One region of the Paenibacillus sp. 1-8 genome, then DNA from elsewhere that is predicted to be linked to it. Evidence: a T-box and tRNA genes for the amino acid it is inferred to sense, from the RefSeq annotation. Region 1 holds a T-box; the other regions hold tRNA genes.

The links. A T-box is a leader RNA that pairs with one kind of tRNA and senses whether it is charged. The one in region 1 lies ahead of ileS (isoleucine--tRNA ligase), so its partner is inferred to be a tRNA-Ile.
Region 2: it encodes a tRNA-Ile, which carries the amino acid that the T-box ahead of ileS (isoleucine--tRNA ligase) is inferred to sense. The anticodon was not compared.
Region 3: it encodes a tRNA-Ile, which carries the amino acid that the T-box ahead of ileS (isoleucine--tRNA ligase) is inferred to sense. The anticodon was not compared.

The regions. Positions count from the first base shown of each region.
Region 1 covers NZ_CM149995.1:3,476,974-3,483,963, reverse strand. The annotation lists gene pgeF (peptidoglycan editing factor PgeF) at 1-573, shown strand, start outside; gene AC0WRU_RS15980 (YggS family pyridoxal phosphate-dependent enzyme) at 582-1,283, shown strand; gene AC0WRU_RS15975 (cell division protein SepF) at 1,274-1,726, shown strand; gene AC0WRU_RS15970 (YggT family protein) at 1,734-1,991, shown strand; gene AC0WRU_RS15965 (YlmH family RNA-binding protein) at 2,000-2,782, shown strand; gene AC0WRU_RS15960 (DivIVA domain-containing protein) at 2,954-3,463, shown strand; T-box leader at 3,630-3,916, shown strand; gene ileS (isoleucine--tRNA ligase) at 3,995-6,990, shown strand, end outside.
Region 2 covers NZ_CM149995.1:4,694,050-4,701,039, forward strand. The annotation lists tRNA gene AC0WRU_RS21575 (tRNA-Arg) at 1-27, opposite strand, end outside; tRNA gene AC0WRU_RS21580 (tRNA-Gly) at 33-107, opposite strand; tRNA gene AC0WRU_RS21585 (tRNA-Leu) at 118-198, opposite strand; tRNA gene AC0WRU_RS21590 (tRNA-Lys) at 210-285, opposite strand; tRNA gene AC0WRU_RS21595 (tRNA-Gln) at 290-364, opposite strand; tRNA gene AC0WRU_RS21600 (tRNA-Val) at 420-495, opposite strand; tRNA gene AC0WRU_RS21605 (tRNA-Glu) at 507-578, opposite strand; tRNA gene AC0WRU_RS21610 (tRNA-Thr) at 587-659, opposite strand; tRNA gene AC0WRU_RS21615 (tRNA-Asn) at 665-737, opposite strand; rRNA gene rrf (5S ribosomal RNA) at 757-873, opposite strand; rRNA gene AC0WRU_RS21625 (23S ribosomal RNA) at 978-3,905, opposite strand; tRNA gene AC0WRU_RS21630 (tRNA-Ala) at 4,170-4,245, opposite strand; tRNA gene AC0WRU_RS21635 (tRNA-Ile) at 4,267-4,343, opposite strand; rRNA gene rrf (5S ribosomal RNA) at 4,382-4,498, opposite strand; rRNA gene AC0WRU_RS21645 (16S ribosomal RNA) at 4,617-6,174, opposite strand; gene AC0WRU_RS21650 (hypothetical protein) at 6,613-6,843, opposite strand.
Region 3 covers NZ_CM149995.1:188,678-195,667, forward strand. The annotation lists rRNA gene AC0WRU_RS00795 (16S ribosomal RNA) at 57-1,614, shown strand; rRNA gene rrf (5S ribosomal RNA) at 1,733-1,849, shown strand; tRNA gene AC0WRU_RS00805 (tRNA-Ile) at 1,888-1,964, shown strand; tRNA gene AC0WRU_RS00810 (tRNA-Ala) at 1,986-2,061, shown strand; rRNA gene AC0WRU_RS00815 (23S ribosomal RNA) at 2,326-5,253, shown strand; tRNA gene AC0WRU_RS00820 (tRNA-Ser) at 5,387-5,478, shown strand; tRNA gene AC0WRU_RS00825 (tRNA-Met) at 5,510-5,586, shown strand; tRNA gene AC0WRU_RS00830 (tRNA-Val) at 5,597-5,672, shown strand; tRNA gene AC0WRU_RS00835 (tRNA-Thr) at 5,677-5,752, shown strand; tRNA gene AC0WRU_RS00840 (tRNA-Asp) at 5,769-5,845, shown strand; tRNA gene AC0WRU_RS00845 (tRNA-Phe) at 5,923-5,995, shown strand; tRNA gene AC0WRU_RS00850 (tRNA-Tyr) at 6,005-6,090, shown strand; tRNA gene AC0WRU_RS00855 (tRNA-Lys) at 6,098-6,170, shown strand; gene AC0WRU_RS00860 (PucR family transcriptional regulator) at 6,335-6,990, shown strand, end outside.

The DNA of each region.
Region 1 (6,990 bases):
GCTGCTGACCGCGGGCGCGGCTTTGTGGATCGTGCATCCGCTTTTCAGGATACAGACGGACTGTTGACCAATGTACCAGGCATTTTACTGACATCCTTTTATGCGGATTGCGTGCCGTTATATTTTTGTGATCCGGTGCGGCGTGTGATTGGGCTAGCACATGCGGGCTGGAAAGGAACGGTTGCCGAGATTGCGCTGAAAATGGTGCAAACGATGCAGACCGAATATGGATCGCAGCCGTCCGATTTGCTTGCAGCCATTGGCCCTTCCATTGGTACAAAGTCATACGAGGTGGATGAGCATGTGATGAGCCAAATTCGGGTTTTGGAGCATGGTTGCCCGGGTAATGATAAATGGGAAGGCACTGTCTATTTCCCGTTAGGCGGCGGAAAAACGCTCCTTGACTTGAAACAATGCAATCGACACATTATGATGAAAGCAGGAATATTGCCGAGCCGTATCGAATGTACTACCTTATGCACGAGTAGCCGCAGCGATTTGTTTTTTTCGTATCGCAAGGAAGGCGGCGTCACAGGGAGAATGGCGAGCTGGATTGGTCTGGAAGAGAGGTGAGTCCTCCCGTGTCTTTGGAGGAACGAATTAAAGAAGTGAACGCCCGTGTGGAAGCGGCATGTGCCCGCAGCGGACGTTCGCGTGAAGAAGTAAATGTGATCGCTGTCACGAAATATGTTTCGGCAGCGGCGATGGCTTTTGTATTGGACAGTGGCTTGGAGCATGTTGGCGAAAATCGCTGGCAGGATGCTGCGGATAAATGGAGCAAGCTGGGTGATCGGGGAACATGGCATTTTATCGGTCATCTGCAAACGAATAAGGTTAAAGATGTCATTGGAAAATTTGAATTTATACATTCGCTTGACCGGCTGTCACTGGCTCAGGAATTGGACAAGAAGGCGGCTGCTCTTGAACTGAGGGTCAAAGCTTTTGTGCAAGTTAACATTTCTGGGGAAACTTCTAAATATGGTCTTTCTCCTGAGGCGGTGGCCCCTTTTTTGAAACAAATTCGTGAGCTTGAGCATGTGGACGTGATTGGCTTGATGACGATGGCTCCCCATGAGGAAGACCCGGAGAATACCCGGCCTGTATTTCGGGGGCTACGTGAATTGCGTGATGCGATAAATGGACAAGCTTTAACAAGAGAACCTATTGTTCACTTATCGATGGGCATGTCTAATGATTTTGAGGTGGCGGTTGAAGAAGGAGCGACCTGGTTACGGCTTGGTTCTGTACTGGTCGGACGAGAGGAGGATTTCCATTGGGCGTAATGAATAAGTTCATGAACTTCCTGGGACTTCAGGAAGAAGAGGAAGTTGTAGAGCGAGAGGTTATGAATACGCCGGAAGATCAAGAAATTGAAACCCCAAGCTTTGATAAACGTAAGAACCAGAAGGGCAATAATGTTGTCAGCATCCATTCACAGAAAAATGTGAAAGTTGTCCTGTATGAGCCGCGTTCTTATGATGAAGCACAGGAAATTGCCGACCATATTCGTTCCCATCGTACCGTCGTGGTCAATTTGCAACGCATCCGCAAGGATCAGGCGCTGCGAATTATTGATTTTTTAAGTGGTACTGTATATGCGTTGGGCGGAGGCATCTCCAAGGTGGGCAATAATATTTTCCTGTGTACACCGGATACGGTTGAAATTCAAGGCTCCATTACGGAAATACTAGCTGACACTGAACAAGAACTTAACAGAATGAGGTGAGCTTTTCTTGATCGAGGTAATCGGTTGGCTATTTCAGATTTATTCTTACATGATCATTGCATATGTCCTGATGTCGTGGCTTCCTAATGCAAGAGAGAGTGTGATCGGTGATTTACTTGCCAAGTTTGTGGAGCCGTATTTGTCTCCTTTTCGCAGATTTATACCGCCAATCTTCGGGATGATTGATATTTCACCCATTGTTGCGCTGATTGCTCTGCGTTTTGCGTCGTATGGTTTGATGTCCTTAATTAGGAATTTCGTCTAGGAGGACTTATGCGAACTGAGATTTATGAGCATTTTCACCCGGATGAACGGGATTATGTAGATCGCGCTTCCGAATGGATCAGTCATGCGGGGGCTTACCATGAGCAAAAGCTGACTGATTTTTTGGACCCGCGTCAACTGTACATATTGGAGACGCTTGCTTCGAAGGAAGACAAGGTCACGATTAGGGTAGATGGCGGTTATGAGGCATCGGAACGAAAGCGGGCGCTAATAGCGCCCGATTATTCGTATGTGGACGGAGAGAATATGGGTATTCAGGTTCTTTCCGTCACGTCCGATGATCATAAAATTAACACGTTGGAGCACGGGGATTATTTGGGTGCAATATTAGGACTTGGAATCAAGCGTGGAAAAATAGGGGATATTCATGTGCTGGACGACGGGTGCCATGTATTGGTGGCTTCTGAGATCAGCGATTTTATTACGATGCATTTACAACAGGTTCATCGTGTTCATGTATGGACAGAGCTGTTGCCTCCAGAAAATCTGAGAACGAAGGACGTTACATTGGAGCCGTTGGACCTGACGGTGGCTTCTTTGCGTCTGGATGGCATTACCAGTGATGTGTACAAGCTCAGCCGGAGCAAGATTTTAACTCCGATCCGCGCCGGACGTTGCCGGGTGAATTGGAAGGTGGAGGAGAATCCATCCACTTTACTCAAGGCAGGGGACGTTATTTCCGTGCAGGGATTTGGGCGTTTCAAAGTGCTGGAAACAGATGGAATGACAAAAAAGGGAAGATTCCGTGTCAAAATTGGCAAGTTTATATAGCTGGAGGCAGGAATCACGAGCTTTCTGTCGAAAGAATTAAGCTATAGCAAAGAACTGGAACGATTTTGCTCTGTACAGTTTTCACAAAACGGGGTATGATGACCGATAGATGATAGTGAGCGTCGTGACGCGGTAAATGTTTTTTTGTCAATCTTATAGGAGGTGGACGGCATGCCATTAACGCCATTGGATATACATAACAAGGAATTTGCCCGCCGGCTTCGCGGTTATGACGAAGATCAGGTCAATGAATTTTTGGATCAGGTGATCAAGGATTACGAGGGCGTTATCCGTGAAAATAAAGAACTGAGTACACAGCTTTTGAATGTTCAGGAAAAGCTCGATCATTTTTCGACCATTGAGGATACGCTGAGCAAGACGATTATCGTGGCGCAAGAAGCGGCTGATGAAGTCCGTAATAACGCCAAGAAAGAATCGCAGCTCATCGTGAGGGAAGCGGAAAAAAATGCGGACCGTATTGTGAATGAAGCGTTGTCCAAATCCCGCAAAATTGCGCTGGAGGTCGAGGAACTGAAGAAGCAGGCTTCGATTTACCGGGCACGTTTTCGTACATTGGTGGAGGCGCAACTTGACTTGCTAAGTCAGGACGGATGGGAAGCGCTTGAAAATCGTGAACGCGAAGTGCTGGAGCGCGAGCGTGAAATGAAAGAGATTTATTAATCGTCATCCCGAACAGCAATTTCTAGTCCTTGTCAGGGTTGACTTTTACCTTTAAACAGGCTATAACTGTAAATACTATACTGAATATCACGTTATCCATTGTGGGTAATGAGTCGTTATTCAGGCAGCGAAGCTGCTGATTTAATATCCCGATGAATTTAACATTTGGAATTCGTTGATGGGAACGAGTACGTCATGATTTTGTCCCTCAGAGAGTTGGCCTTTTTCCGGTGCAAGCCAACGTTCAGAACATGACCGAAGATCCTCCCTGAGAAGTGAGCTGAAGCGCTTGGATTTTATCCGGTGTGTGTAAGCATTCACCGTTCGCCATACGTTATAATGGCGCCCTGCTGTAGTTGAGTAGGGCTCGGAGAGCCGTAACAGAACCAGTCTTTTTGAGATGGTCTGTTTACGGAATCAGGGTGGTAACGCGAGCACAGTCTCGTCCCTTACAGGGACGGGGCTTTTTTGTTGCTTTTTTTCAGAGAATGCTACACCAACCAATGATGATCAGAGAGGGAGTATGACATTATGAACAGAGTGGATGTCAAAGAAAAGGCACGGTCCCGCGACCTGCGCATTCTGACCAAATGGAAGCAGGAGGACACATTCCGTAAAACGATCACACATCGTGAGGATAAGCCAAACTTTGTATTTTATGAAGGCCCGCCAACAGCTAATGGTAAACCGCATATCGGTCACGTGCTGGGCCGTGTAATTAAGGATTTTGTCGGCCGTTACCAGACGATGAAGGGATATCGTGTCGTACGTAAGGCGGGTTGGGATACCCACGGTCTGCCGGTAGAATTGGGTGTACAGAAGCAATTGGGCATTTCCCATAAGTCTGAAATCGAAGAGTATGGTGTGGAAAAGTTCATCAAAAAATGTAAAGCCAGCGTATTTGAGTATGAGCAGCAATGGCGTGATCTGACCGAAGCTATCGGCTATTGGACAGACCTCGATAATCCATACATCACGCTGGATAATAACTATATCGAGAGTGTGTGGAACATTCTGGCGACGATTCACGAAAAGGGTCTGCTGTATCGCGGTCATCGCGTAAGTCCGTATTGTCCGAGTTGTCAAACTACGCTGAGTTCCCATGAAGTGGCACAGGGCTACAAAGACGTAAAAGACCTGAGCGCCACGGCCAAATTTAAGCTGCATAGCAGTGGTGAATATGTGTTGGCCTGGACGACAACACCTTGGACCCTGCCGAGTCACGTGGCACTTGCCGTCAATCCTGATCTAGAATACGCTCGTGTAAAACAGGAAGACGGTGTATACATCGTTGCCAAAAATCTCGTCGAAGACGTGATTAAAGGCGATCATGAAGTGGTTGGCACGCTGCCAGGTTCGGAACTGGTAGGTCAAACGTATACTCCGCCATTTACTTATTTCCAAGTCGAGAAGGGCAATCAGATTCTGGGTGCGAAGTTCGTAACGGACTCCAGCGGTACAGGTATCGTTCATATGGCTCCTGCGCATGGTGAAGATGATTACCGGGTATGTCGTGAAAATGGCGTTGGATTCATCAATGTGGTGGATCTTCAAGGTAACTACGTCGAGGAAATCACTGATTTTGCAGGCCGTTTTGTGAAGGACTGTGATGTGGATATTGTTAAAATGCTGTCGGAAAAAGGCTTGCTTTACAGTAAGGAAAAATACGAGCATAGCTATCCGTTCTGCTGGCGTTGTGACTCCCCGCTATTGTACTACGCCATGGACAGCTGGTTTATCAAAACAACCGCCATCAAGGATCAACTGATTGCCAACAATAACGAAATCGAATGGTATCCGGGTCATATACGCGAAGGACGCTTCGGCAAGTTTTTGGAGGAATTGGTGGACTGGAACATCAGCCGTGATCGCTATTGGGGCACACCGCTGAATATCTGGGTTTGTGAAGAAACCGGAGAGCAGTTCGCTCCGCATAGTATTGCTGAACTGCGGGAACGTGCGATTGGCGACGTACCAGCGGACTTTGAGCTGCATAAACCATATGTAGATGAAATCAAGGTTCGCAGTACATGCGGTAAATACGAAATGACCCGTACACCGGAAGTGATCGACGTATGGTTCGACAGCGGCTCCATGCCTTTTGCCCAACATCATTATCCGTTTGAAAATAATGAAACATTCGAGCAGCAATTCCCGGCAGACATGATCTGTGAAGGTATTGACCAGACTCGTGGCTGGTTCTACAGCTTGCTTGCGATTTCGACCATGCTGACAGGGAAAGCTCCTTATAAAGCAGTTATGGCGACAGGCCACGTACTGGATGAGCAGGGACAGAAAATGTCCAAATCCAAGGGAAATGCTATTAATCCGTGGGAAGTGATTGACGAGTACGGTACAGATGCTTTCCGGTGGGCATTGTTGTCCGATAGTGCACCGTGGAATAGCAAACGTTTTTCCAAAGGTATTGTAGGCGAAGCCAAATCGAAGCTGGTAGATACGCTCGTAAATACACATGCTTTCCTGACCTTGTATGCGGATATCGACGGTTTTGATCCGGCACAGCATCCGTTCAAGCCATCAGCACACAAGCTGGATCGCTGGATTTTGTCCCGCCTCAACAGCTTGATTCTGGTGGTGGACAAAGCGCTGGCTGTGAACGACTTCCTGAACTCCTCCAAAGCGATTGAGTCGTTCGTGGATGAACTGAGCAACTGGTATATCCGCCGTTCGCGCGACCGATTCTGGGGCAATGGCCTTACAGAAGATAAATTGGATGCGTACCGCACACTGACTGAGGTGTTATTGACGACAGCGAAGCTGCTTGCGCCGTTCACACCGATGCTGGCTGAGGATATTTACCTGAACCTGAGCAACGGGGAAAGCGTTCATCTGGATGATTATCCGACTGCCAATGAAGACCTGATTGATCTGGAGCTGGAACGTGACATGGAGACGGCTCGCCGCGTAGTAGAACTGGCGCGCAACGTCCGTAACGAAACGGGACTGAAAACGCGTCAGCCGTTGTCTGAATTGATTTTGTCCATGGATCAGGATTTTGAGCTGAGTGGTTATGAGGAAATCATCAAGGATGAGATCAATGTGAAACATATTCATGTTGAAACGGACGACAGTGGCTTTGTAGACTTCACACTGAAGCTGAATTTGAAGGTAGCGGGCAAGAAATACGGCAAAAATGTCGGCTTCCTGCAAAACTTTTTCAAAGGAATGTCTGCGGAGGACACTCGTTCGGTTGTAGAAAAAGGAGTGCTGAACGTGGCTTCTCCAGAAGGGGAAGAGTTACAGGTTACAGCCGAGGAATTGCTGGTGGAGAAAAAAGCGAAGGAAGGCTTTGCTTCCGCTTCCGGCTACGGTTTAACAGTAGCGTTGAACACGGACATTACGCCTGAGCTGGAGCAAGAGGGTTGGGTACGTGAGGTTGTTCGTGCGGTGCAGGACTACCGTAAAAAGCTGGATCTGCCAATTGAAAAGCATGTCGCACTGACGCTGGATGTAGATAGTGAGTTGCGTCAGGCGATCGAAAACTTCGATTCGGTGTTGCGTGAGAA
Region 2 (6,990 bases), 1.2 Mb from region 1:
CGCTCTATCCAGCTGAGCTAAGGGCGCAAATATGGAGCGGACGACGGGAATCGAACCCGCGACCCTCGCCTTGGCAAGGCGATGCTCTACCGCTGAGCCACGTCCGCAAAAACAAGATGCGCGTGGAGGGACTTGAACCCCCACGTCAAAGACGCTAGATCCTAAGTCTAGTGCGTCTGCCAATTCCGCCACACGCGCATGTAATAAAATGGTGAGCCATGAAGGATTCGAACCTTCGACACCCTGATTAAAAGTCAGGTGCTCTACCAGCTGAGCTAATGGCTCTTAATGGCTGGGGATATAGGATTTGAACCTATGCATGACGGAGTCAAAGTCCGTTGCCTTACCGCTTGGCTAATCCCCAATATGCATATGATTCACAATTCCCCAACATTTCAACCAGGTAAGAGGATGAAATATGGTGGAGGCTGAGGGGCTCGAACCCCCGACCCTCTGCTTGTAAGGCAGATGCTCTCCCAGCTGAGCTAAGCCTCCATACTATCCTATGACCCGTAGGGGAATCGAACCCCTGTTACCTCCGTGAAAGGGAGGTGTCTTAACCGCTTGACCAACGGGCCCTAACACAAGCTCTCAACCGGGTTCGAACCGGTGACCTCATCCTTACCATGGATGCACTCTACCTGCTGAGCTATGAGAGCAAAGGCTCCCCGAACAGGACTCGAACCTGTGACAACTCGATTAACAGTCGAGTGCTCTACCAACTGAGCTATCAGGGAATAGTAATCATAAGGATTTGCTTGGCGACGTCCTACTCTCCCAGGACCCTGCGGTCCAAGTACCATCGGCGCTGGAGGGCTTAACGGTCGTGTTCGGGATGGGTACGTGTGGAACCCCTCCGCTATCGCCACCAAACATGAATTTACATCGTAAATTCGCCTATACGTATGTATCTTCTACATACCTTCAAGGTGTTACACCCTGAAAACTGGATCCGAAACTCCATTGCGTCCTATTCTTAGGATAAGCCCTCGACCGATTAGTATTGGTCAGCTCCATGCATTACTGCACTTCCACCCCCAACCTATCTACCTCGTCGTCTTCAAGGGGTCTTACATACTGGGAAATCTCATCTTGAGGGGGGCTTCACGCTTAGATGCTTTCAGCGCTTATCCCTTCCGTACATAGCTACCCAGCGGTGCTCCTGGCGGAACAACTGGTACACCAGCGGTACGTCCATCCCGGTCCTCTCGTACTAAGGACAGCTCCTCTCAAATTTCCTACGCCCACGACAGATAGGGACCGAACTGTCTCACGACGTTCTGAACCCAGCTCGCGTACCGCTTTAATGGGCGAACAGCCCAACCCTTGGGACCTACTTCAGCCCCAGGATGCGATGAGCCGACATCGAGGTGCCAAACCTCCCCGTCGATGTGGACTCTTGGGGGAGATAAGCCTGTTATCCCCAGGGTAGCTTTTATCCGTTGAGCGATGGCCCTTCCATGCGGTACCACCGGATCACTAAGCCCGACTTTCGTCCCTGCTCGACTTGTAGGTCTCGCAGTCAAGCTCCCTTCTGCCTTTGCACTCTTCGAATGATTTCCAACCATTCTGAGGGAACCTTGGGGCGCCTCCGTTACTCTTTAGGAGGCGACCGCCCCAGTCAAACTGCCCACCTGACACTGTCCTCGTACCGGATCACGGTACCAAGTTAGAACCTAGATACGATCAGGGTGGTATCCCAAGGATGCCTCCTCTCAAGCTGGCGCTCAAGTCTCTTAGGCTCCCACCTATCCTGTACAGATCGTACCCAAATTCAATATCAAGCTGCAGTAAAGCTCCATGGGGTCTTTCCGTCTTGTCGCGGGTAACCTGCATCTTCACAGGTATTAAAATTTCACCGGATCTCTCGTTGAGACAGCGCCCAAGTCGTTACGCCATTCGTGCGGGTCAGAATTTACCTGACAAGGAATTTCGCTACCTTAGGACCGTTATAGTTACGGCCGCCGTTTACTGGGGCTTCGGTTCATAGCTTCGCCCCGAAGGACTTACCACTCCCCTTAACCTTCCAGCACCGGGCAGGCGTCAGCCCGTATACTTCGCCTTGCGGCTTCGCACAGACCTGTGTTTTTGCTAAACAGTCGCTTGGGCCTTTTCACTGCGGCCCCCTCGGGCTATTCACCCTACCGAGGCACCCCTTCTCCCGAAGTTACGGGGTCATTTTGCCGAGTTCCTTAACGAGAGTTCTTCCGCGCGCCTTAGAATTCTCTTCTCGCCTACCTGTGTCGGTTTGCGGTACGGGCACCTTCTCCTGGCTAGAGGCTTTTCTTGGCAGTCTGAGATCATGACCTTCGCTACTACAATTTTCGCTCCCCATCACAGCCCAGCCTTACGATGTGCGGATTTGCCTACACACCAGCCTCACTGCTTAGACGGACATCCATCAGTCCGCGTCACTACCCTACTGCGTCACCCCATTGCTCATAACGGATTACGGTGGTACAGGAATTTCGACCTGTTGTCCTTCGACTACGCCTATCGGCCTCGCCTTAGGTCCCGACTTACCCTGAGCGGACGAACCTTCCTCAGGAACCCTTAGGCTTTCGGCGGATCTGATTCTCACAGATCTTTTCGTTACTCATACCGGCATTCTCACTTGAATGCAGTCCAGCGCTCCTTACGGTACACCTTCAACCCGCATTCAACGCTCCCCTACCCCTGATACCTAAGTATCAAGCCATAGCTTCGGTGGCGTGTTTAGCCCCGTTACATTTTCGGCGCAGAGTCACTCGACCAGTGAGCTATTACGCACTCTTTCAATGGTGGCTGCTTCTAAGCCAACATCCTGGTTGTCTGTGCAACTCCACATCCTTTCCCACTTAACACACACTTGGGGACCTTAGCTGATGGTCTGGGCTGTTTCCCTTTCGACAATGGATCTTAGCACTCACTGTCTGACTCCCGGAACTAAGTCTATGGCATTCGGAGTTTGACTGAGCTTGGTAACCCTTGCGGGCCCCGCACCCAATCAGTGCTCTACCTCCACGACTCTTATTCCGAGGCTAGCCCTAAAGCTATTTCGGGGAGAACCAGCTATCTCCGGGTTCGATTGGAATTTCTCCGCTACCCCCACCTCATCCCCGCATTTTTCAACATGCGTGGGTTCGGGCCTCCAGTGCGTGTTACCGCACCTTCACCCTGGACAGGGGTAGATCACCCGGTTTCGGGTCTACGTCCACGTACTAAGTCGCCCTATTCAGACTCGCTTTCGCTGCGGCTTCAGCTCTTCACCTTAACCTTGCACGGGAACGTAACTCGCCGGTTCATTCTACAAAAGGCACGCCATCACCCATAGATCGGGCTCTGACTTCTTGTAAGCACACGGTTTCAGGATCTATTTCACTCCCCTTCCGGGGTGCTTTTCACCTTTCCCTCACGGTACTGCTTCACTATCGGTCGCCAGGGAGTATTTAGCCTTGGCAGATGGTCCTGCCGGATTCATACGGGGTTTCACGTGCCCCGCACTACTCGGGATCCGTCTCGGAGGGAACAGGTTTTGAATTACAGGGCTTTTACCTTCTCTGGCGGGCCTTTCCAGACCTCTTCATCTAACCGATTCCTTTGTAACTCCATGTGAGACGTCCCACAACCCCAAGGAGCAAGCTCCTTGGTTTGGGCTAATCCGCGTTCGCTCGCCGCTACTGACGGAATCACTATTGTTTTCTCTTCCTCAGGGTACTTAGATGTTTCAGTTCCCCTGGTATGCCTCTGTTCTGCCTATGTATTCAGCAGAAAGTGACTGTCGATGAAGACAGCCGGGTTTCCCCATTCGGACATCCCCGGATCAAAGCTTGCTTACAGCTCCCCGAGGCTTTATCGTTGTTCGCCACGTCCTTCGTCGGCTCCTGGCGCCTAGGCATCCTCCGTGTGCTCTTTGTAGCTTAACCTAGACTTTTCTTTCATAGAAAGAAAATGTCGATGTTCGATAAAGAGTGATTTTTGCCAAAGGCAAAATATCTTTCCTTACCTGCTACCTTTATTTCACTTGTTTACACAAGATCAGCGTAAAGGAATATTCTAAAACGCAATTTCGTTTCGGTATCCAGTTTTCAAGGTGCAATACAGTTTCATCGAAACTGTAGCCTGTGTGATTATCGATCCAACTCCGAAGAGTGGATGATCATCATGCAGTTTTTTGATGAAGTTGTAATTGGTGGAGCCAAGCGGGATCGAACCGCTGACCTCCTGCTTGCAAGGCAGGCGCTCTCCCAGCTGAGCTATGGCCCCAAAAAGTGATATAAAGTTATATGGTGGGCCCTAGTGGACTCGAACCACCGACCTCACCCTTATCAGGGGTGCGCTCTAACCAGCTGAGCTAAGGGCCCATAATAAACCACCAAAGAAGTTCTCCTTTAGTGGTTGCGCTTGGCGACGTCCTACTCTCCCAGGACCCTGCGGTCCAAGTACCATCGGCGCTGGAGGGCTTAACGGTCGTGTTCGGGATGGGTACGTGTGGAACCCCTCCGCTATCGCCACCAAACGTTTGAGAGTTTAAGCTCTCAAAACTGAGCAACGAGTGAGTAACAGGCCTAAACCTGAGTTTTGAAGCTTACGCTTCATATTTGAATGTTTCCGTTGCAGGAAACGATTCTCCATAGAAAGGAGGTGATCCAGCCGCACCTTCCGATACGGCTACCTTGTTACGACTTCACCCCAATCATCTACCCCACCTTCGGCGGCTGGCTCCCTTGCGGGTTACCCCACCGACTTCGGGTGTTGTAAACTCTCGTGGTGTGACGGGCGGTGTGTACAAGACCCGGGAACGTATTCACCGCGGCATGCTGATCCGCGATTACTAGCAATTCCGACTTCATGCAGGCGAGTTGCAGCCTGCAATCCGAACTGAGACCGGCTTTTCTAGGATTCGCTCCAGATCGCTCTTTCGCTTCCCGTTGTACCGGCCATTGTAGTACGTGTGTAGCCCAGGTCATAAGGGGCATGATGATTTGACGTCATCCCCACCTTCCTCCGGTTTGTCACCGGCAGTCTGCTTAGAGTGCCCAGCTTGACCTGCTGGCAACTAAGCATAAGGGTTGCGCTCGTTGCGGGACTTAACCCAACATCTCACGACACGAGCTGACGACAACCATGCACCACCTGTCTCCCCTGTCCCGAAGGAAAGGTCTATCTCTAGACCGATCAGGGGGATGTCAAGACCTGGTAAGGTTCTTCGCGTTGCTTCGAATTAAACCACATACTCCACTGCTTGTGCGGGTCCCCGTCAATTCCTTTGAGTTTCAGTCTTGCGACCGTACTCCCCAGGCGGAATGCTTAATGTGTTAACTTCGGCACCAAGGGTATCGAAACCCCTAACACCTAGCATTCATCGTTTACGGCGTGGACTACCAGGGTATCTAATCCTGTTTGCTCCCCACGCTTTCGCGCCTCAGCGTCAGTTACAGCCCAGAGAGTCGCCTTCGCCACTGGTGTTCCTCCACATATCTACGCATTTCACCGCTACACGTGGAATTCCACTCTCCTCTTCTGCACTCAAGCTCCCCAGTTTCCAGTGCGACCCGAAGTTGAGCCTCGGGATTAAACACCAGACTTAAAGAGCCGCCTGCGCGCGCTTTACGCCCAATAATTCCGGACAACGCTTGCCCCCTACGTATTACCGCGGCTGCTGGCACGTAGTTAGCCGGGGCTTTCTTCTCAGGTACCGTCACTCTTGTAGCAGTTACTCTACAAGACGTTCTTCCCTGGCAACAGAGCTTTACGATCCGAAAACCTTCATCACTCACGCGGCGTTGCTCCGTCAGGCTTTCGCCCATTGCGGAAGATTCCCTACTGCTGCCTCCCGTAGGAGTCTGGGCCGTGTCTCAGTCCCAGTGTGGCCGATCACCCTCTCAGGTCGGCTACGCATCGTCGCCTTGGTAGGCCTTTACCCCACCAACTAGCTAATGCGCCGCAGGCCCATCCATCAGTGACAGATTGCTCCGTCTTTCCTCCCCTCCCCATGCAGGGAAAGGATGTATCCGGTATTAGCTACCGTTTCCGGTAGTTATCCCAGTCTCATGGGCAGGTTGCCTACGTGTTACTCACCCGTCCGCCGCTAGGTTGTTCTAGAAGCAAGCTTCCACAACAACCCCGCTCGACTTGCATGTATTAGGCACGCCGCCAGCGTTCGTCCTGAGCCAGGATCAAACTCTCCATTAAAGACCAACCGAAGCTGGTTTATAGAAAGAGCGATTCGCTCATTTTGAAACTGACGAGATAAAATATCTCTTTTTCACTCCGATTTCATACAACCTTACGGTATGTGCTGAAATCTTTGTGGTTGATTTTGCGAACAAAATCATTTACTCACTCGTTGTTCAGTTTTCAAAGATCAAACCTGCATTATGTCTTGCTATCGTTCTTGCTTTGTTTCATCACCGCGTCTCAGTGGCGACCTTTATAATATATCATTACTTTGTGAGATTTGCAAGAGTTTTTTTAATTTCTTTTTTTCGAGCAAATTTCTCAAAAAGGAACGAAAATTAATTTACCATGAATCCTAAATAGAGTCAATACTTATTTTGATATCAGAAAGTATAAACTTCTTAAGGGTTAACTTCCTGATATCTCTGATTTTATAATTGGCTCTTATATCTTTTATTGTTTGGTTTGGGGAACGCGCCCTCTGCGAGCATATTTGGATAGTTCCTTGGCGGGTGCAAAGCGGGCATACATGCGGAAAACTGTTTTATACCGAAGCGCTATCGCATAACGAATATCCTGATCCAATCGGGTATCGCTCATATCAAGCAGCATTTCATCAAGTTCCTTACGAAGAACATAATCCAGTTCCTTGCATTCTTTTTCATTAAACAGCATTCCCAGCATATGACCATACTCCCTTATCAGCTTATTATATAGTGCTTATATTCGTTCAACTATTGTTCCAGTCTTTACCTGTTTTTAAACTCAACTGTTAAGGTTTCAAACTTATTCCGATTTAATTCCATGTTTTCACTTCGGGCTCTCCCCTTT
Region 3 (6,990 bases), 2.2 Mb from region 1:
TCGTCAGTTTCAAAATGAGCATATCGCTCTTTCTATAAACCAATCTCGGTTGGTCTTTAATGGAGAGTTTGATCCTGGCTCAGGACGAACGCTGGCGGCGTGCCTAATACATGCAAGTCGAGCGGGGTTATGTTAGAAGCTTGCTTCTAACATAACTTAGCGGCGGACGGGTGAGTAACACGTAGGCAACCTGCCTATCAGACTGGGATAACTACCGGAAACGGTAGCTAATACCGGATACATCCTTTCCCTGCATGGGGAGGGGAGGAAAGACGGAGCAATCTGTCACTGATGGATGGGCCTGCGGCGCATTAGCTAGTTGGTGGGGTAAAGGCCTACCAAGGCGACGATGCGTAGCCGACCTGAGAGGGTGATCGGCCACACTGGGACTGAGACACGGCCCAGACTCCTACGGGAGGCAGCAGTAGGGAATCTTCCGCAATGGGCGAAAGCCTGACGGAGCAACGCCGCGTGAGTGATGAAGGTTTTCGGATCGTAAAGCTCTGTTGCCAGGGAAGAACGTCTTGTAGAGTAACTGCTACAAGAGTGACGGTACCTGAGAAGAAAGCCCCGGCTAACTACGTGCCAGCAGCCGCGGTAATACGTAGGGGGCAAGCGTTGTCCGGAATTATTGGGCGTAAAGCGCGCGCAGGCGGCTCTTTAAGTCTGGTGTTTAATCCCGAGGCTCAACTTCGGGTCGCACTGGAAACTGGGGAGCTTGAGTGCAGAAGAGGAGAGTGGAATTCCACGTGTAGCGGTGAAATGCGTAGATATGTGGAGGAACACCAGTGGCGAAGGCGACTCTCTGGGCTGTAACTGACGCTGAGGCGCGAAAGCGTGGGGAGCAAACAGGATTAGATACCCTGGTAGTCCACGCCGTAAACGATGAATGCTAGGTGTTAGGGGTTTCGATACCCTTGGTGCCGAAGTTAACACATTAAGCATTCCGCCTGGGGAGTACGGTCGCAAGACTGAAACTCAAAGGAATTGACGGGGACCCGCACAAGCAGTGGAGTATGTGGTTTAATTCGAAGCAACGCGAAGAACCTTACCAGGTCTTGACATCCCCCTGATCGGTCTAGAGATAGACCTTTCCTTCGGGACAGGGGAGACAGGTGGTGCATGGTTGTCGTCAGCTCGTGTCGTGAGATGTTGGGTTAAGTCCCGCAACGAGCGCAACCCTTATGCTTAGTTGCCAGCAGGTCAAGCTGGGCACTCTAAGCAGACTGCCGGTGACAAACCGGAGGAAGGTGGGGATGACGTCAAATCATCATGCCCCTTATGACCTGGGCTACACACGTACTACAATGGCCGGTACAACGGGAAGCGAAAGAGCGATCTGGAGCGAATCCTAGAAAAGCCGGTCTCAGTTCGGATTGCAGGCTGCAACTCGCCTGCATGAAGTCGGAATTGCTAGTAATCGCGGATCAGCATGCCGCGGTGAATACGTTCCCGGGTCTTGTACACACCGCCCGTCACACCACGAGAGTTTACAACACCCGAAGTCGGTGGGGTAACCCGCAAGGGAGCCAGCCGCCGAAGGTGGGGTAGATGATTGGGGTGAAGTCGTAACAAGGTAGCCGTATCGGAAGGTGCGGCTGGATCACCTCCTTTCTATGGAGAATCGTTTCCTGCAATGGAAACATTCAAATATGAAGCGTAAGCTTCAAAACTCAGGTTTAGGCCTGTTACTCACTCGTTGCTCAGTTTTGAGAGCTCAAACTCTCAAACGTTTGGTGGCGATAGCGGAGGGGTTCCACACGTACCCATCCCGAACACGACCGTTAAGCCCTCCAGCGCCGATGGTACTTGGACCGCAGGGTCCTGGGAGAGTAGGACGTCGCCAAGCGCAACCACTAAAGAAGAATTTCTTTGGTGGTTTATTATGGGCCCTTAGCTCAGCTGGTTAGAGCGCACCCCTGATAAGGGTGAGGTCGGTGGTTCGAGTCCACTAGGGCCCACCATATAACTTTATATCACTTTTTGGGGCCATAGCTCAGCTGGGAGAGCGCCTGCCTTGCAAGCAGGAGGTCAGCGGTTCGATCCCGCTTGGCTCCACCAATTACAACTTCATCAAAAAACTGCATGATGATCATCCACTCTTCGGAGTTGGATCGATAATCACACAGGCTACAGTTTCGATGAAACTGTATTGCACCTTGAAAACTGGATACCGAAACGAAATTGCGTTTTAGAATATTCCTTTACGCTGATCTTGTGTAAACAAGTGAAATAAAGGTAGCAGGTAAGGAAAGATATTTTGCCTTTGGCAAAAATCACTCTTTATCGAACATCGACATTTTCTTTCTATGAAAGAAAAGTCTAGGTTAAGCTACAAAGAGCACACGGAGGATGCCTAGGCGCCAGGAGCCGACGAAGGACGTGGCGAACAACGATAAAGCCTCGGGGAGCTGTAAGCAAGCTTTGATCCGGGGATGTCCGAATGGGGAAACCCGGCTGTCTTCATCGACAGTCACTTTCTGCTGAATACATAGGCAGAACAGAGGCATACCAGGGGAACTGAAACATCTAAGTACCCTGAGGAAGAGAAAACAATAGTGATTCCGTCAGTAGCGGCGAGCGAACGCGGATTAGCCCAAACCAAGGAGCTTGCTCCTTGGGGTTGTGGGACGTCTCACATGGAGTTACAAAGGAATCGGTTAGATGAAGAGGTCTGGAAAGGCCCGCCAGAGAAGGTAAAAGCCCTGTAATTCAAAACCTGTTCCCTCCGAGACGGATCCCGAGTAGTGCGGGGCACGTGAAACCCCGTATGAATCCGGCAGGACCATCTGCCAAGGCTAAATACTCCCTGGCGACCGATAGTGAAGCAGTACCGTGAGGGAAAGGTGAAAAGCACCCCGGAAGGGGAGTGAAATAGATCCTGAAACCGTGTGCTTACAAGAAGTCAGAGCCCGATCTATGGGTGATGGCGTGCCTTTTGTAGAATGAACCGGCGAGTTACGTTCCCGTGCAAGGTTAAGGTGAAGAGCTGAAGCCGCAGCGAAAGCGAGTCTGAATAGGGCGACTTAGTACGTGGACGTAGACCCGAAACCGGGTGATCTACCCCTGTCCAGGGTGAAGGTGCGGTAACACGCACTGGAGGCCCGAACCCACGCATGTTGAAAAATGCGGGGATGAGGTGGGGGTAGCGGAGAAATTCCAATCGAACCCGGAGATAGCTGGTTCTCCCCGAAATAGCTTTAGGGCTAGCCTCGGAATAAGAGTCGTGGAGGTAGAGCACTGATTGGGTGCGGGGCCCGCAAGGGTTACCAAGCTCAGTCAAACTCCGAATGCCATAGACTTAGTTCCGGGAGTCAGACAGTGAGTGCTAAGATCCATTGTCGAAAGGGAAACAGCCCAGACCATCAGCTAAGGTCCCCAAGTGTGTGTTAAGTGGGAAAGGATGTGGAGTTGCACAGACAACCAGGATGTTGGCTTAGAAGCAGCCACCATTGAAAGAGTGCGTAATAGCTCACTGGTCGAGTGACTCTGCGCCGAAAATGTAACGGGGCTAAACACGCCACCGAAGCTATGGCTTGATATTTAGGTATCAGGGGTAGGGGAGCGTTGAATGCGGGTTGAAGGTGTACCGTAAGGAGCGCTGGACTGCATTCAAGTGAGAATGCCGGTATGAGTAACGAAAAGATCTGTGAGAATCAGATCCGCCGAAAGCCTAAGGGTTCCTGAGGAAGGTTCGTCCGCTCAGGGTAAGTCGGGACCTAAGGCGAGGCCGATAGGCGTAGTCGAAGGACAACAGGTCGAAATTCCTGTACCACCGTAATCCGTTATGAGCGATGGGGTGACGCAGTAGGGTAGTGACGCGGACTGATGGATGTCCGTCTAAGCAGTGAGGCTGATGTGTAGGCAAATCCGCACATCGTAAGGCTGGGCTGTGATGGGGAGCGAAAATTGTAGTAGCGAAGGTCATGATCTCAGACTGCCAAGAAAAGCCTCTAGCCAGGAGAAGGTGCCCGTACCGCAAACCGACACAGGTAGGCGAGAAGAGAATTCTAAGGCGCGCGGAAGAACTCTCGTTAAGGAACTCGGCAAAATGACCCCGTAACTTCGGGAGAAGGGGTGCCTCGGTAGGGTGAATAGCCCGAGGGGGCCGCAGTGAAAAGGCCCAAGCGACTGTTTAGCAAAAACACAGGTCTGTGCGAAGCCGCAAGGCGAAGTATACGGGCTGACGCCTGCCCGGTGCTGGAAGGTTAAGGGGAGTGGTAAGTCCTTCGGGGCGAAGCTATGAACCGAAGCCCCAGTAAACGGCGGCCGTAACTATAACGGTCCTAAGGTAGCGAAATTCCTTGTCAGGTAAATTCTGACCCGCACGAATGGCGTAACGACTTGGGCGCTGTCTCAACGAGAGATCCGGTGAAATTTTAATACCTGTGAAGATGCAGGTTACCCGCGACAAGACGGAAAGACCCCATGGAGCTTTACTGCAGCTTGATATTGAATTTGGGTACGATCTGTACAGGATAGGTGGGAGCCTAAGAGACTTGAGCGCCAGCTTGAGAGGAGGCATCCTTGGGATACCACCCTGATCGTATCTAGGTTCTAACTTGGTACCGTGATCCGGTACGAGGACAGTGTCAGGTGGGCAGTTTGACTGGGGCGGTCGCCTCCTAAAGAGTAACGGAGGCGCCCCAAGGTTCCCTCAGAATGGTTGGAAATCATTCGAAGAGTGCAAAGGCAGAAGGGAGCTTGACTGCGAGACCTACAAGTCGAGCAGGGACGAAAGTCGGGCTTAGTGATCCGGTGGTACCGCATGGAAGGGCCATCGCTCAACGGATAAAAGCTACCCTGGGGATAACAGGCTTATCTCCCCCAAGAGTCCACATCGACGGGGAGGTTTGGCACCTCGATGTCGGCTCATCGCATCCTGGGGCTGAAGTAGGTCCCAAGGGTTGGGCTGTTCGCCCATTAAAGCGGTACGCGAGCTGGGTTCAGAACGTCGTGAGACAGTTCGGTCCCTATCTGTCGTGGGCGTAGGAAATTTGAGAGGAGCTGTCCTTAGTACGAGAGGACCGGGATGGACGTACCGCTGGTGTACCAGTTGTTCCGCCAGGAGCACCGCTGGGTAGCTATGTACGGAAGGGATAAGCGCTGAAAGCATCTAAGCGTGAAGCCCCCCTCAAGATGAGATTTCCCAGTATGTAAGACCCCTTGAAGACGACGAGGTAGATAGGTTGGGGGTGGAAGTGCAGTAATGCATGGAGCTGACCAATACTAATCGGTCGAGGGCTTATCCTAAGAATAGGACGCAATGGAGTTTCGGATTCAGTTTTCAGGGTGTAACACCTTGAAATTACGCTTGGTATTCTATTTCACTATGGTGATATATAGAGTAACGCGCGGAATTTTTGCTAAGTGAGTCCATTTATATGGAGAGATACCCAAGTGGCTATAAGGGGACCCTCTGCTAAGGGGTTAGACTGCGAAAGTGGTGCGAGGGTTCGAATCCCTCTCTCTCCGCCATTTAGGACAAGCTGGCGAAATATTATGTTATGGCGGTGTAGCTCAGCTGGCTAGAGCGTACGGTTCATACCCGTGAGGTCGGGGGTTCGATCCCCTCCGCCGCTACCATACATACCCAGGAGGCTTAGCTCAGCTGGGAGAGCATCTGCCTTACAAGCAGAGGGTCGGGGGTTCGATCCCCTCAGCCTCCACCATTGTGCCGGTGTAGCTCAACTGGTAGAGCAACTGACTTGTAATCAGTAGGTTGGGGGTTCAAGTCCTCTCGCCGGCACCATTTTTGAAAAATCCAGGGAACTGTGGTGTAGAGGCCTAACATGCCTGCCTGTCACGCAGGAGATCGCGGGTTCGAATCCCGTCAGTTCCGCCATTTTTCAATATGATAGTTTTACGTACTAAAGTGGGAAGGGGTATCCCTCCGCACTTTATTTTTTTGTTAGTGGATATGGCTCGGTAGCTCAGTCGGTAGAGCAGAGGACTGAAAATCCTCGTGTCGGCGGTTCGATTCCGTCCCGAGCCACCTTTATATGGAGGATTAGCGAAGTGGCCAAACGCATCAGACTGTAAATCTGCTCCCTTACGGGTTCGGTGGTTCGAATCCATCATCCTCCACCAGTTTTATGAGCCATTAGCTCAGTTGGTAGAGCACCTGACTTTTAATCAGGGTGTCGAAGGTTCGAGTCCTTCATGGCTCATCGAAAGTCATCAACTTATAGTTGATGACTTTTTTTGTATGCATTTTTGCATGGATTTAGGTTATGTTTCTTACTAGCTTTTTTATTTTAAGGTATCGGCAGGTTATAATAGGTTCATTATGTTCGCTTAGAGGTTATTCTAAAAAAAGTGAAGTGGTGATCGCGTGGCTTTGGATACAGGATGGATACAGCAACAGCTTCAGAATATTATTCAAGCACCTTTTACTATACTGCCTTGGTGTCCGGAAATGATTGCAGAAGGTCAGCCAGCAGAATCAGCTGTACCGGATAAGTCGTTTGTACGTGATAGCAAAATATATTTTCCGTTCCGTGCGGTAGCAGGAGAATTGGCTGCCTTTGCGGTAGAGGCAAAGCGTTTGACGGATCGTGAACGGAAGCTGATTGAGGCGCTACTCTGGAACATGGAGCAATTCTGGCAGGATGGGACGGGGACGCAACGGCCCGATAATCCGGTATATGCTGAGGAAGAACGAATGAGGCGTTTTGGACAGTGGCTCATACAGCAGGCTGGCAACCTACAGAATGAAGAAGAGGTTCCTGATGAGTTGGAGCTTCGGGATTCGCTGTCGGCGTATATGGTTCCCATTGTACTGACTGGTGAAGGAACACAGGGGGGCGCTATTGCTTACACTCAGCTACATCGATTGTTAGCCAGTTATTTTGGAGGGAATGTGCTGCTTACTCCACTGGATGAACAGTCTTGGCTGATTATGGCTAAAAAGGAACTACTGTTGGGAGCAGAAGACGATCGGGATAAGGATGTCGAAACCAGGGATGCGGATTTTACGGAATCGCTGGA